DNA from 3 places in the Clostridium sp. 001 genome. Region 1 is predicted to be linked to each of the others. Evidence: riboswitches for the same ligand, from Rfam matches in the RefSeq annotation. Region 1 holds a riboswitch; each other region holds the start of a gene.
What was found. Region 1 has a riboswitch for cobalamin ahead of hemA (glutamyl-tRNA reductase). Riboswitches for the same ligand answer to the same signal wherever they lie in the genome.

Region 2: another riboswitch for cobalamin. It lies ahead of B5S50_RS01220 (DUF3467 domain-containing protein); the one in region 1 lies ahead of hemA (glutamyl-tRNA reductase).
Region 3: another riboswitch for cobalamin. It lies ahead of B5S50_RS01185 (hypothetical protein); the one in region 1 lies ahead of hemA (glutamyl-tRNA reductase).

The regions. Positions count from the first base shown of each region.
Region 1 is NZ_CP020473.1:2,818,944-2,822,214, forward strand. Features, by position in the region: gene B5S50_RS13200 (glycosyltransferase family 39 protein) at 1-522, shown strand, start outside; cobalamin riboswitch at 1,106-1,285, shown strand; gene hemA (glutamyl-tRNA reductase) at 1,442-2,638, shown strand; gene hemL (glutamate-1-semialdehyde 2,1-aminomutase) at 2,667-3,271, shown strand, end outside.
Region 2 is NZ_CP020473.1:268,353-271,623, reverse strand. Features, by position in the region: gene B5S50_RS01230 (MATE family efflux transporter) at 1-13, shown strand, start outside; gene B5S50_RS01225 (4Fe-4S binding protein) at 735-1,118, shown strand; cobalamin riboswitch at 1,202-1,387, shown strand; gene B5S50_RS01220 (DUF3467 domain-containing protein) at 1,742-2,002, shown strand; cobalamin riboswitch at 2,180-2,366, shown strand; gene B5S50_RS01215 (hypothetical protein) at 2,693-3,271, shown strand, end outside.
Region 3 is NZ_CP020473.1:257,277-260,547, reverse strand. Features, by position in the region: gene B5S50_RS01190 (Ig-like domain-containing protein) at 1-801, shown strand, start outside; cobalamin riboswitch at 987-1,170, shown strand; gene B5S50_RS01185 (hypothetical protein) at 1,301-1,780, shown strand; cobalamin riboswitch at 1,930-2,116, shown strand; gene B5S50_RS01180 (hypothetical protein) at 2,423-2,917, shown strand; gene B5S50_RS01175 (Ig-like domain-containing protein) at 2,978-3,271, shown strand, end outside.

The sequences.
Region 1 (3,271 bases):
GCTGCAGGATTGGAGCTCCTGTCAAATAGTAAATCAGGAAATTCCATGATGATGGGTGGACAAAACAGCAGTAAGAATTCAAAGCTTATAAAATTCCTTGAAAATCATACGTCAAACGAAAAATATGCACTTGTAGTTTCAAGTTCTGCTTCTGCTGAAGATATAATAATTGAAAGCGGAAAAAGCGTAATGGCCCTTGGAGGTTTCTCAGGATCTGACAAGATACTTTCTCTTGATCAATTTAAACAAATGGTTAAAAAAGGTGAGGTAAGATATGTACTTACAGGAGGTATGGGAGGAAGAGACTCCCAGGATATAATGAATTGGATTCAGAAAAACGGCAAAGCTGTTTCAACTACTGAATGGAAAGATACTACTAGTTCTCAAGCTCAAAAAAGTGTAAATTCTAATAACAATAATAAAAAAGAGAATAGTTCAAAAGAAAATAGTAGTTTCCAGCATCAAGGAATGGACGGCATGAACAATGAAACGCTGTATGATTTAAAAGGCACTGTAAAATAGAGGTAGAGTTTCTAAACAAAAAAATCAACGTATACTCCAGATATTTTTTACAACCTTCAGCTCATTAAATATTTTGATAATTCTAAGTAAAAAATTCTAAAAAGCTAAGAACTTTTGAAAACTCGTACCTCAGACAATTCAAAAGTTCTAAGTTTTTACGAATTTTTTTCTAAGACTTATATGCAAAATATTTAAAAGAGCTTCATTATTGTAAAAATATGCTTGCGTATAAGTTGATTTTTAAGTTATAAATCCACATTGAGGTATTCTAGCTTAAAATTTGAACTTATACCTGAAAATAATGCTGACAAAATTGAAATCACACTTAAAAACTTTTTTTATAAGTCTTAGTGAGGTATTTTAGAAAATCTTAGAAGCTTATATATGTCTGAGGTACGAGTTTATATAAGCTTCTTTAGATTTTCAAAATACCGAACTTTAGACCTATAAAAAGTTTTTAGTATGATGAAATTTGTCAGCATATGAACTGGTATATGTCAACTTTCAATCTAGAAACTCTATAGTTGATTCTTTTTATGATAATGTTATAATTAAAATGAAAATTAATGTTGTAAAATAAAATTTAATAAATAATAGTATAGGTTTAAGTATATTTAATTAAAAGGGAATCAGGTGGAAATCCTGAGCTATCTTGTAGCTGTATTAGGTGAATTTAAGTAGGACAAGCCACTTGTAAATAGGGAAGGCATACTTAGATGATGAAGCTTAAGTCAGAAGACCTGCCTATATAATAGGCCGTTAACTCTACAAGTGATAGGGGGCATTGTAATAAATAAAGCATTTATTACTTATGTTTATGTGTAAAAACCTTTTAACACTTAGTTAAAAGGTTTTTTAGGTATATAGTAAAGTTATATTTTAATTATAATAATATAGTTGTAATATTGGAGTTGATAAAATGATACAACTTATAGGGGTAAAAAGTGAATGTGATATTGAAATAAGGCAGAAGTTCTCTATTGTATCGTCAAAATTAGAAGATAAATTAAAGAATGTTTATAAAATTACAGGAAACGTTTTAATTTTGAGTACTTGCAACAGAACAGAAATATATGTGGATTCTAATACACAAGGGGAAGAACTAATAAATGCTGTATTTGATGCTTTAGGTTGGAGCAGGGAACTTATTATATATACCTTTTATGCAAAAAGTGAAGATGCTATTAAGCATTTAATGGAAGTAAGTTGTGGTTTCCATTCTAAAATTTTGGGAGAAGATCAAATTTTAGGACAAATTAAGACTGCATATAATATGGCATTAAAAGTTAAAACTATAAAAGGACAGCTTCAGAGGCTGTTTCAGAATGCAATAACCTGTGGTAAGAAGTTTAAGAATGACTGTGAAATGTATAAAATACCTGTATCTGTACCATCAATAGCTGTTAAAGAAGCAGAAAAAAGCAAAATAAAAAGGTATATGGTAATTGGGTTTGGAGAAATAGGAAAGCTTGTCCTCAAATATTTAGCTGGTTTGAATACTGAAATTGTATATATTGTAGTGCGTGATTTGAATAAAGTTAAAGATTTATACGAAAATTGTAATTGGATTAAATTCATAACTTTTAAAGAAAGAAAAGCTTATTATAGCAATGTGGATTGTATTATAAGTTGTACTTCTGCACCTCATGCTATAATTTATAAAGAAGAACTTCCTAAAAAGAAATTTCTCATATTTGATCTTGCAGTACCTAAAGATATAGATGCAGGTGTATTAAGTCTTCCAGGTGTAAAAGTATATGACATAGATAATATAAGCAGTATTGATGAAAATAATAAGATTATGCGAAAAGAAAAAATGGAAAAGTACAGGTATATTATCCAAGAATATATAGATGAATTTATAAAATGGCAGTCTTTAGATGAGCTTTCACCGGAAATACAGAAGATGAAAAGTTTTGGAAGTGAAATATGTGAAAAGAGGATAGAGACTTTTAAAAATAAAAGGTATACCAAGGATAATGAAGTACTCGTACAAACTATGATACAGAGTACAGCCAAAGTGTATATAAACAGGGCTATAGATGTATTAAAAGAAGCAAAACTTCAAGGAAAAGAAGATGAATATTTAAAGCTTATAAATAAAATATTCTGTTAATGATGAAGAAATGGAGATGTAAAACTTAATGAGAAATGATGATATATTTAATGAATCTAAATTATATATGCCAGGAGGAGTAAATAGTCCTGTTAGAGCATTTAAAGATGTGCCTTTGAATCCACCTGTTATAAAGAGGGGGAAAGGGGCTTATATCTATGATGAGAATGGTAATAAATACATAGATTTTGTATGCTCCTGGGGGCCTATGATTTTAGGACACTGTGATGATGATGTGGTAAAGGCTATAAAGGATACAAGCGAAAATGCTATATCTTTTGGCGCCACTACAGAGCTTGAATTGGAGCTTGCAAAATATGTATGTACCACTTTAGATAATGTAGAAATGCTTAGAATGGTAAATTCGGGAACAGAAGCAACTATGAGTGCAGTAAAGCTTGCTAGGGGATGTACTGGAAGAAATAAAATAATAAAATTTGCAGGCTGCTATCATGGTCATTTTGATGATTTTTTAGTAGAAGCAGGTTCTGGAGTCATGACAGAAGGAATTCCAGGAAGCGCTGGGGTTCCTGAGGACAGTGTGAAAAACACTTTAATAGCTAAATATAATGATCTTTCTAATGTGGAGAAAATTTTTGAGAAGCATGGTAAAGACATTGCAGCAATTATAGT
Region 2 (3,271 bases), 2.1 Mb from region 1:
AATATTTAAATAGATGAATCTATCAGTATCAAAATAAAACTAAATTAAAGTAATTTATCAATATGGTACGAGAAAAATATTCAAAATGATAAACAGAGTTCTTGGTTTCAGGTGGAGTTTTTTTCTCCTACTGAAACTTATTAACAGGATTCTTAGTGCTTTAGCACTTAGAAGGCGTTATCCTTTAGGGGAAATAGTTATCTAGGGGTGTAGCAGCCGTTATGCACAGCATAAGAACTCTAAATCGCTGAAGCTCAAGAGTTCTAATATCCCCCACTTTATAAGAAGATGGGGGTACTACGGTTGTAGGCATCGGATAAAATTTATAATTTTAAGTAGGAATATTGCAAGATGAAGAATTGGCATATAAATTGCTTCTTAAATTAATATAGTTTTGAAATAAATTTAATTATTTAAACCCTAAACTCTAAAATAAAAAGTATTTAACAGCAGTCCCTCCTGCACTTAAGTACTTTTTACTTTATTTTGACAATCTTATTGTACATTTATTTTATCTGATGGCTACCTACTGTAACACTCCCACGCACACAGCGAAAGCGACTATCACCAAATCAAAGATTTGGGATATCTGCTTTTCCCACTAAGTAAGATTCGTTGATATAAACCAAAATAATAGGCATAAAATTTGCGGTATTGATATATACCTTATATATTTGTATAATTAAGATATATGTACAAAGTATATATAAATAATGTTTAAAGGGGAATGTATTATGAAAAAATTAGTTGTTAAAGATAAGTCTTTATGTATGTCTTGTTTAAGTTGTGAAATGGCTTGTTCCGAGGCATTTTACAAAACCTACGGCAATTCTTGTATTAAGATTGATGAAGGAAAAGATGGATCTGTAGATTTAAAAGTATGCAATCAATGTGGAGTGTGTGCTAAAAAATGTCCTGAAGAGGCAATTAAACAAAATGCTAAGGGAATATATATGATAGATAAAAAAGCTTGTACTGGCTGTGGTACATGTGTAGAAGCCTGTCCAAAAGGTATTATTGTAAAAGTAGAAGACAAGCCTAATCCAAGTAAGTGTATGGCATGTGGTATTTGTGTTAAAGCTTGTCCTATGGGAGTACTTGAAATTCAAGAAGATTAAAATGTTTAATAATGGATTTATTGAGAAAATAATGTTGACTTTTCAAAATTTTTGCCCTAAACTTAATATAAAGGTAATAAAATTTAATATTTTTACTATTAGGTGCTGTCAAATTGATAGTTAAAAGGGAAAGTGTAAAAAACACTGCAGCCCACCGTTACTGTATGGAGGATGAAACCCTAGTTATGTCACTGGATTTTTATATCTGGGAAGACAGGGAAGTAAGATGAATCTGAGCCAGGAAACCTGCCTGATATGTCGGTGATGCTTTCGGAGGGGAAGACAATGCTATGTTTATTGAAAAAGTAAACGGTTATATTAACATGAAAGAACAGAGATGTTTTTTAGTTATTAACCATTATGGGAAATTATGTTATATAGAGACCTTCGAAGGGAGAGGGTCTCTTTTTATTTTACAGGAATTTATCTGATGACAAGAACGCTGTTTATGGACAATCAAGTAAGTCATCAGATTTGTTCTTACTTTAGAATAACCCCTCCGTCATCAATGAAAGAACTAAATGCAGTAGATTAGACAGGCGAGTACAAAAAGGAAGGTGATTAGATAGAGTGAATTGTAAAAATAAGTTGAATAAAAAATATGAAAGGTAAGGGTGAATCCTATGGATGAAAATGTAAAATTGGAAGAGGAAAAGGAACTATATTCAAATAGATTAGAGCTTTCTGGAAGTGTATATGATTTTCAGTTAGATTTTATGAAGGTGTATAAAAAAGATGTAAAAGATAGTGTGAAGATATTTATGAGTCCGCAGCAGGCAAAAAGTGTTTGTATGATGCTTACGAAATCAGTAGAAAAGTATGAGGATACTTTTGGAGAAATTAATATAAATCCTAAAACTAACGCTGAGTTAAATAAGCAATAGACATTTTAACAGTATTTAGGATAAACTTTAGCATTAAAATTTATCTGATGTCAAGAACTCTGTTTATAGAAAATTGTGTTGTATTATTGAAATTTACACTAATTTAATAAAGTTTTTATAAATTATTGACAAATAAGTGGAGTTGGTGTACTGTAAAGGTAATGACAATTGTAAAATAAATGATAATTTTGAATAGGTTTCTTTTTTAGGAATTAATAGGGAAAGTGGTGAAAAACCACTGCAGCCCCCGCTGCTGTAAGGAAGATGAAATTCACAGAATGCCACTGAAGATATAATCTTTGGGAAGGTGTGAAAAGTAAGATGATACCAAGCCAGTAGACCTGCCTGTTACAAACATATATGGTTCTTTCGGTGGGAAAGGTAAGTATTCAATGCCAGTAACATCTGTTTACATTAAATATTTATAAATTCATGTCGTATACTGGAGACCTTCGAAAGAAAGAGGGTCTCTTTTTATCTTTTATTTACACAAATATATATTTATTTACGTTAATCTAATCTCACCTGAATTACCACCTGGTTTATTTTTCACAAAGGTTAAAAATATGATTGCTATTATATTTAACTTTCTAGGAGGTGATCGATATAAAAGTGTAAAAATTTTATCATTGTCTTTTAAATTTGGACAAGCAACAATTAAAAATTTAAAAATTTGGAGGAGTGTATAAAATGATTAGAAGATTAAAAAACAAATTATTTGCGACACTATGTATAACAACATTAACTTTGGGAGTTGTAGCTGCACCGTCAGCTTTTAATAGTGTAAAAGCTGATGCTGCTCCAACAAAGACTGTCTATGTGGATGTTGAGAAAAATGTTTTAGGAGAAGCACCTATTTTACAGCCAGTAAAAGTTACACTCAGTGATACGAATACCATTGCTGATGCTACAAAGCAGGCTGTAGGTGATGGAAATGTAAATATAGTTTCAAGCAAATATGGTAGCTATGTAACAGGTTTTAAGGATACTACAGATAATCAATCGGCATTTACTAATAATTATCTGACTGATTTTAAGACAGAACTTAAAACTGTAACTAAAGGTATTGTCTTCAGGACAAATATACCAAATCAGCCTATTGTTACCGATGCAAATTATTTAAGTGAAAAAGAATGTGATGGAATTTCAGGCTGGATGTTTACAGTTAATAATGTAGATCATGCTAACTCAACTTATTATGATGGAAGTACAACATTAGCTAATGTACCGGATGGTGCTGCAATACGCTGGGAATTTTCAGCAGCAGCA
Region 3 (3,271 bases), 2.1 Mb from region 1:
TCTATTAATGCTGCAATCATGGAAGGTTTAAAAAAGCATGGACAAGATTTTGATAAATCTTCTCTAGCAGCAGGAGCTTTAATGTCAAAAGATGATACGCAGTTTTGGAGTTACACTTTAAATGGTGACAACAGTACTTATAATCAAAAGGATACACAACTAAAAGATGGAGATACAATAACAACATTTAAAGATGATGGTCAGGGCATAAAAGAAGTAGAATCTATAGCTTTAGATAAAATGGAAGCTAACTTGACAGAAGGAGATATACTGCAGCTTACAGCAGTTGTAACACCAGAGAATGCATCTAACACGAAGGTAGATTGGTCAAGCAGTGATTCTACGGTAGCAGCAGTAGATGAAAATGGAAAGGTAACGGCATTAAAGGCAGGGACAGTAACTATAACAGCGGTATCCGAAGACAACAAGGACGCAAAAGCACAGTGTACAATTACTGTTACGGAAAATAACACACCAAAACCAATAAAGATAACTAATCTTATAAAGGATAGTTCATTTAAATTAGGTGATGATGCAAGAGTATATATAAAGGCAGAAAATAATTCAGGTAAGGATCAGGATGAATCGCTTATAGTAGCACTATATGATGAAGGTGCTAAATTCATCAACTATGTATGTGGAAAACAGACAATAAAAAATGGAGATTCATCTATTTTGACAGGTATTATGAAGCTTCCAGAAGAGGGAATATATAAATTAAAGGCATTTGTATGGGACAGCCTTGAAAATATGAATCCCCTTTCAGATATTATAGATATACCTGTTCAGTCAAATAAATAAAAGATTTTTATAAGATGGGTTTTGCTAATATTTCTAGCAAAACTCATAAATTTTCAATAATGTATACTTGCCTTCAACTAAATTTAATCCTATTCCATCAAATAGAAGCATCTTATATTTTAAAGCTAAAAAAATGTATTTGGAGATTGACATTAAACTGTAATAGGTATAAATTATAATTAAGTTCTATAAAGATAAATATGGGTTTAATCTAATTTGATTAATTAAAAGGGAATCAGGTGAAAATCCTGAACTATCCCGTAGCTGTAATAGAGGAGTTTTAGTACATTATGCCACTTAAATATTGGGAAGGCGTACTAAAATGGTGAATCTTGAGTCAGAAGACCTACCTATATTTTACACAAATATCTCTACGAGTGATAGGGGGAGTGTTATAATGATAGTTTTGTTAGATTTTCTATGACTAATCAAACTTTTTTATACTATTTCCTTTTAACGCTTTTGTTAAAAGGAATTTTTTTTTAAGGGAGGATTTTTTATGAATCATTATTTTTATCAGACGCAGTTTTCTGAATATAAACCAGGATTGATTTCTTATTTAAATAAAAGTAATAAAATAAAAGTAAAAATTAATAATGTATATTTTTATAAGTATCTCAAAAAAGTAGTGGGATTTTATAAAGAACTTGAAAATTATTATGATGTTTATTCATTAAAAGAAAAAGAAATTGTGGAACAAGATGGAATAAATATTCAAAATATTAATGAAGTTCTAAAGCTTGATATGTATTTGTATAACATTATAAGTATGTATCAAGACGATACTATATTTGAAGAAGATTTTGAATTTAGTGATAGCTTAGAGAAATGGATTCATTGTATTGATGAAAATACTTTACTTGCATACTTTAACAGCGGTTATGACGGAGATACTTTAAATGACAAAAAGATATTCTGTGATTTTTTACCTCAAAAAATTAAATTTAACAATTTGGAAAAACAAGTTAATATAATTTAAAAATAAATATACAGTTATTTTTACAGCTTAAATAGGCATATAGGTATTTTGGTTCATAAAAAATTCTATGAGCAAAATAGAATTCCTTATAGAAGATTATGTTGACTTTTGAAAAATTATGTACTAACCTTAATATAAAGATAATAAAAATTTAATATTTAGTATTAGGTGCTGTCAAATGCGATAGTTAAAAGGAAAAGTGTAAAAAGCACTGCAGCCCACCGTTACTGTATGGAGGATGAAACCCTAATTATGTCACTGGATTTTTATATCTGGGAAGACAGGGGAGTAAGATGAATCTGAGCCAGGAAGCCTGCCTGATATGTTGTTAATTCTTTCGGAGGGGAAGATGTTACTATATTTAAGCTGTTTATAATTAAAAGTAAACGGTTATATTGACATGAGAGAACCCTAGTGGTTCTTTTTTAGTTTATTAGTCATATATAATGCTTATGTAATAAAAGGGACTTTCGAAGGAAGGTCTCTTTTATTATGGTGCACCCAGCATGGACGCAATTTAAAGGGTGAAAGTCCCTAGTATGGGTTGATAGTACCAAAGTGCATAGATTAAGACAAGGGTGTCCATGGTGACGCGGAATTTGAAGGAAGTCGGCGGCAAAATACATAAATTGAGGTGAGAAAATGAACAGATTTAAAGATTTAACAGGAAAGAAATTTGGACGTTTAACAGTTATGTCTGTTGCAAATAAAAAATATAAAGATAGGGGTGTTATTTGGAACTGCTTATGTGACTGTGGAAACAAAGTAAAAGTTAGAGAAAGACATTTAATAGATGGTGGAACTAGAAGTTGTGGATGTTTGATGATAGAACATACTAAAATTATTCAGGTTAAAGCAACTAATGTAGATAGATTTAAAGGAACAAAAATTGGCCAATTAACACGCAAAATTTCTTCTAGTAATTCTAGTGGTTACAAAGGTATTAATTGGGATAAAAAAAGAAGTAAATGGAGAGTTCGCTTAACTCTTGCAGGAAAAGAAAAACATTTAGGATATTTTGATAAATTGGAAGACGCAATAGAATGCAGAAAAAAGGGTGAGAAAAAATATTTTAAGCCTATAATTGAGGAATACAAAAAGTCCTTTTCAGGAGGTGGTGTACAAGCAAGAACCTAAAAAAATAATATTAAGATTAGTTTATATTACATAATCTTATAATTTAGAAAGGAGAATGAAATGAAAAAGATATGGAAAAAGGTCAGTTTTGTTATGATGCTTATATTTACATTAATGACATTTGCACCATACCCGGTTATAGCAGATACTCAGGCAGCATCAACTCCATCTTTAACTGAGGATAAAGATGGAAATTACACTGTAAGTTCAGTACAAGATTTAAACAAGCTTAGGGAAGATATTGATAAGGGAATAGACTATTCGGGTAAAAATGTTCTGTTAACTCAGGATATTGATGTAGGTAAATCTGAATTACCTTTGAAATCTTTTACAACACAAAATACTTTTAATGGT